Linked DNA regions of Algoriphagus sp. Y33. Each later gene encodes a partner of the first gene's protein in a complex. Links are inferred from orthologs where the notes say so. Each region holds a gene or a part of one and is shown on either strand. Other genes may lie near its edges.

Region 1 (2,758 bases):
GTTCCCTCCGACTTTTGCTCCAGTGGAGATGAATTTGGCAGCACGCTGTACTTTTGAGACAGGGATTGCCTGTTGCTCGTTTAAGTTGTCTGTCATAAGTTATTTAGACTGGTACATGAACTTCGCAAAATCCAAAAATGAATCCAGTGCACTTTTGCCCATCAGATCAAAGCCCAAATTCACGGATTTCTCTATCGCTGCATCAGTCTTCTCAAATCTTGGAGATGTGTCGTCTAACCAGTATCTAAACACAAATCCTACCTGAATCCATAGTGCTTCATCGTATCGATCAGAAATCACCGGTCGGGTAGCAATTTCTTGCGTCTCCTTGCCCTCCAAAATTATTTCATTGGCAAAAGCTTTAAACTTTTCCTTGAACTCAGCAGATTCCTTCGGTAAGGTGGCAAAGGATTTTACTTTACTCATATAGAGACTGAGCAAATAGGATCTGTTTTTTTTCAGAACCTCAATCCATGTGAATAGAAAGCTTAGAAATTTTTCTCTTGCCGAATACCCTTCAAACACTCCCTGTTTATCGATCTCAGCAAGTGTTTCCTCAAAAATATCAACAAGAATGGTGGATTTGATCGACTCGAAAGAGGTAAAATAAGCATAGAACTCCTCCTCTTTCATTTTCAAGTCCTTTGCAAACTTGAACACAGATTTTGGCAAATCACCATGCTCGAGCACATAATTTTTAAACCCTTCCAGAATCAGTTTTCTATAATCTTTTTTGGTCGTTTTCTTAACAGTGGTAGTTTCCATAGTGTCTTTTTGTATTCAAAGACTTAACTGTCAATGGGCGCAACAGGTTTAGAAAAACATAAAAAACTTATAATTATCCGCAATGATGCCAGTAGCATGATTTTCTTCGGTTTGCTTGCCGGAAGACTCCTGCCCGACGGCAGGCGGGAAAGACAGGTGACCCGCCACGGCGGCCAGGCCTAAGTAGTCCCGATGGCTATCGGAATTGCCAAATCCTATATTGCTTTTGTCTCTTTACTGGCAGACAAGCGGATAAACATAAAAACTTAATGATTATTCGAAATGGTTAAATATCACTACTTACAGTTTAGGAAAAACGAAGGCTCTTATCTTGAAATCCTGATTCCGGCAAAGCTGACGCATAACTTGGCAATACATCCGAAATTATAAATTGCGCCCTTTGCGTAATACGCTTTGGCCTTTATGGTTAAAAAAACCGAAGTAGCTAGCTTCGGTTTAAAAATTCAGAATCCTTAGTTAGTCCTTTACTTTCTCAATCACCAAGTTATGATTGGTGTAAATACAGATGTCGGCTGCTATGTTCAGGCTTTCTCTTACCATTTCTTCAGCACTCATGTGAGGAGCAAACTGCTTCATGGCTCTTGCTGCTGACTGGGCATACATACTTCCCGATCCGATAGTGGCTATCTCCATATCCGGTTCGATCACATCTCCATTTCCTGAAATAATCAAAATATCGTCCTTGTCAGCAACAATCATCATAGCTTCCAACTTAGAAAGCATACGATCTGTTCTCCACTCCTTCGCAAGCTCCACGGCGGAACGCTTCATATTATTACCAAAAGCTCCGAGCTTCTCTTCGAATTTTTCTAAGAGCGTAAATGCATCAGCGGTAGAACCTGCAAATCCTGTAACGATCTTGCCACCTTGCAATACCCTCAATTTCTTTACACTACTTTTAGCTACTGTATTTCCCAAAGTCGCCTGCCCATCTGCGCCTATCACTACCTCTCCATTCTGGCGGATCGCAACTACGGTTGTTGATTTAATTTTTGTCATGTGATTGGTTATTGTGTGATGCATACTTACCAATAAACGTACAAAAAGCAAAAAGTCCTGAAATCAGGACTTTTTGGCAGTTTATTGTTTTCTTAAACCAGTATTCTGACCGGATCTTCGAGTAAACTTTTCAGTGTAATCAAGAATGCAGATCCCACTGATCCATCCACGACTCTATGATCGCAAGACAAAGTCACCTTCATCAAGTTGCCAATCTTCATCTCTCCATCCTTTACGATTACAGTTTCTTTGATCCCGCCAACAGCAAGGATACATGCATCCGGCGGATTGATGATGGCGGTGAATTCGTCGATTCCGAACATTCCCAAGTTAGAGATTGTGAAGGTATTTCCTTCCCAATCCTTAGGTTGCAATTCTTTATTTTTCGCCTTTCCTCCCAAACTTTTCGCCTGGGTAGAAATTTGGGAAAGTGAAAGACTGTCAGCAAATCGGATGACAGGAACCAACAATCCCTCTTCCACTGCTACTGCCATACCTATGTGGATGTGGTCATTGTATCTGATTTTATCACCTAACCAGCTAGAGTTTACTTTAGGATGCTGGCGTAGAGCTGCTGCTGCTGCCTTGATTACCATATCATTAAAGGAAATCTTCACCGGAGCGATTTCATTCATGCTTTTTCTAGCTTCTATAGCCTTGTCCATGTTAATTTCCATGGTCAGATAGAAGTGTGGTGCTCCAAACTTACTTTCTGCAAGTCTTTTTGCTATCACTTTCCTCATCTGGGAAACCTTCTCTTCTTTGAAGCTTTCTACCCCTACAGCAGGAGCAGCAGTACCTACGGCATCACCACCCTGTGGAGCTGCAGCAGGAACAAAGTTTTCCACATCCCTCTTCACCACTCTTCCGCCTTCACCCGAACCATTCAGTGTACGGATATCTATTCCTTTATCTTCAGCCATCTTCTTGGCCAAAGGAGATGCTTTCAATCGATCCCCCTCAGCAGTGGCTG
Region 2 (2,905 bases), 110 kb from region 1 along the record:
TGGACAAGTGTGGGTGGTGAGATTTTGTTTATTGAAACTAGCCTGAGCAAAGGAAAAGGAAAACTTACACTTTCGGGGCAGTTGGGCGATGTGATGAAAGAATCGGCGATGACGGCGTTATCCTACCTGAAATCCAAAGCTGACAGATTGGGGATCGATCATAGAGTGTTTGACCAATATGACCTTCATATACATGTCCCTGCGGGAGCTGTTCCAAAAGACGGGCCTTCAGCCGGCATCACCATGCTCACTGCGATGGCTTCGGTGTTTACCCAGCGAAAGGTGAAAGCCAAAGTGGCCATGACCGGTGAGATCAGTTTGATCGGAAAAGTAATGCCGGTGGGCGGGATAAAGGAAAAAATACTTGCTGCCAAGAGAGCAGGAATCAAAGAAATCATCCTTTGCAGTAAAAACAAACGGGATATTGAGGAAATCGATGAGCAATATGTGAAAGGTGTGGAATTCCATTTTGTGAATAAGGTGGAAGAGGTGTTGGAGATTGCCTTGCTCAAGACTAAGGTCGAAAATCCACTGCATTTCAATCTGCAGTCAGAAAACGGAAAAGATAACAAATAGGATACATGCTTCCTTTTTGGGAGATACTTTCCTTTAAATAACATACCTAATTAAAGCCCAGACCTAGAGTGACCACCACGGTCTGGGTACATTTTAACCTAACATCATGGAAAAAATACTTTCGCTGACTCCGAGACAAATCGTCGCCGAGTTGGATAAATATATTATTGGGCAAAATGACGCAAAACGGAACGTTGCTATTGCCCTGAGAAACAGAATTCGCCGACTGATGGTGAAGTCCGATATCCAAAAAGATATCGTACCGAACAATATCCTTATGATCGGATCTACCGGAGTAGGTAAGACTGAAATTGCCAGAAGATTGGCAAAAATAGCCAATGCACCCTTTACAAAGGTGGAAGCTTCCAAATTCACAGAAGTTGGTTATGTAGGGCGTGATGTGGAGAGTATGGTACGGGATCTTGTGGAGCAGTCGGTAGCATTGGTGAGAGAGCAGAAAAATGAGTCGGTGAAAGCGAAAGCTACTGAAGCTGTGGAGGAAATAATCTTGGATATTTTGATTCCACCGGTGAAAAGTGCCGGTTTTACACGTGCTATTTCTGTAGATACCGATGAGAATGCTGAGCCAAGCAATGATGCGGAATTAAACGAAAGAACTCGTGAGCGATTCAGAGAGAAGCTTCGTGACGGAGAATTGGATGATCGCAAAATTGAAATAAACGTCAAAGCCGGTTCGCCGATGGGCGTAGGGATGATTGGAAACGGTATGATGGATGATGCCAGTATGGCAGGTCTTCAGGATATGATTTCCAACATGATGCCTAAAAAAACCAAAAAGCGAAAGGTTAGTATTTCTGAAGCAAGAAAGATTTTGCTTGAAGAGGAAATGTCCAAGTTGGTTGACTTCGAAGAAGTGAAGGAGGAAGCGATCCAACTTGCCGAAAATAACGGAATCATTTTCATAGATGAGATAGATAAGATCGCATCCAAGTCCGGTAAAAATGGCGGTGGCCCTGATGTGAGCCGTGAAGGTGTGCAGCGGGATTTGCTTCCTATTGTAGAAGGATCGGCGGTCAATACCAAATACGGTGTGATTAATACTGACCATGTGTTATTTATCGCAGCAGGAGCATTCCATGTGGCAAAACCTTCGGATTTGATTCCGGAATTACAAGGAAGATTTCCTATCAGGGTAGAGTTGCAAAGCTTGACACAGGAGGATTTTTCAAGGATTTTGAGAGAGCCCAAAAATGCTCTTACCAAGCAATATCAAGCACTGTTTGAGTCAGAGGAAGTGTATCTTGAATTCAATGACGAATCTATCGAGGAGATCGCCCGATTGGCATTCCTGATCAATCAGGAAGTGGAGAATATCGGGGCAAGAAGACTTCACACAGTCATGAGTCATCTGCTCAATGATTTCTTGTTTGATGTGCCTGATACCATTACTGCCAATTCCAAAATTATGGTAACCAAGGAAATGGTAGCAGAACGATTGAATTCCCTTGTACAAAACAGAGATCTGTCCCAGTACATTCTATAAAATTCAATATCATGCAGAAATCACTTCTTATACTTACTGGTCATAGCAAGGGACTTGGGAGAGCTATTCTAGATGCTTATCTGCAACATGATGAGTTTGAAATCATAGGCATTTCCAGAACCAAACTTGGACTGGCTAATCCCAATCTCACCGAAATCAGCATTGATTTTGGTGAGATTGATTTATTGGAAACTGAACTTCCTAAGTTGTTCCCTTCAGGAGATTACAAGGAAATTATACTGGTTAATAACGCGGGATTGATAGGGGAGATCAAGCCTGTTGGTAAGCTTCAATTGGACAGTCTGAGAATTCAACTCAATGTCAACGTGCTGGCTCCCATGTATCTGATGAATGCTTTTGTGTCGACTTTCAAGAATTCTGCAGCACAAAGGATTATTTGCAATATCAGTTCCGGGGCTGCTTCCAAACCGGTAGAAGGCTGGGGAGGATATTGTAGTACCAAAGCTGCGTTGGCAATGTTTACCCAAGTAGCGGCTAAAGAAAATGAAGAGATACGGTTTTTTAGTGTTGCCCCGGGAATAGTAGATACACGGATGCAGGGTGAAATCAGACAGGCTGATGGATTGGATTTTCCCCAAATAGAGCGATTCAAAAACTACAAGGAGAATGGGGATCTTGCTTCACCGGAATCAGTAGCGTCAAAGATCAAGTACATGCTGGAAAATGAAAGCGGGTTTCAGGAAGTAATCCAGGATGTCAGGAGCTTTGAATTGCCGATGTAGCTACTGGGACTGCGATTTAACCACAGTGGGTACAGCGTTTTTCGCGGAGGTCGCAACTAGCTGGTTTTAACCATTCGTCTGC

The links. The genes of interacting proteins can lie anywhere in the genome.
Region 2: the proteins of hslV (region 1) and hslU are in contact, whole or in part, in a solved structure (PDB 1G4A), measured with the Escherichia coli proteins. The link is inferred for Algoriphagus sp. Y33 from one-to-one orthologs.

The regions. Positions count from the first base shown.
Region 1 is NZ_CP061947.1:3,193,952-3,196,709, forward strand. The notes cover bases 15-2,748. They hold hslV (ATP-dependent protease subunit HslV), read right to left. Parts: upstream 1,786-2,748; coding sequence 1,243-1,785; downstream 15-1,242. Other genes in these bases: ID165_RS12850 (AarF/ABC1/UbiB kinase family protein), read right to left, coding at 15-96; ID165_RS12855 (TetR family transcriptional regulator C-terminal domain-containing protein), read right to left, coding at 100-765; ID165_RS12860 (hypothetical protein), read left to right, coding at 799-948; ID165_RS12870 (pyruvate dehydrogenase complex dihydrolipoamide acetyltransferase), read right to left, coding at 1,878-2,748. Also shown: more of ID165_RS12850, read right to left, coding at 1-14; more of ID165_RS12870, read right to left, coding at 2,749-2,758. UniProt on the Escherichia coli protein: Protease subunit of a proteasome-like degradation complex believed to be a general protein degrading machinery. The complex has been shown to be involved in the specific degradation of heat shock induced transcription factors such as RpoH and SulA.
Region 2 is NZ_CP061947.1:3,088,609-3,091,513, reverse strand. Bases 1-2,881 are described here. They hold hslU (ATP-dependent protease ATPase subunit HslU), read left to right. Parts: upstream 1-682; coding sequence 683-2,080; downstream 2,081-2,881. Other genes in these bases: ID165_RS12405 (SDR family NAD(P)-dependent oxidoreductase), read left to right, coding at 2,092-2,823; lon (endopeptidase La), read left to right, coding at 1-576. UniProt on the Escherichia coli protein: ATPase subunit of a proteasome-like degradation complex; this subunit has chaperone activity. The binding of ATP and its subsequent hydrolysis by HslU are essential for unfolding of protein substrates subsequently hydrolyzed by HslV.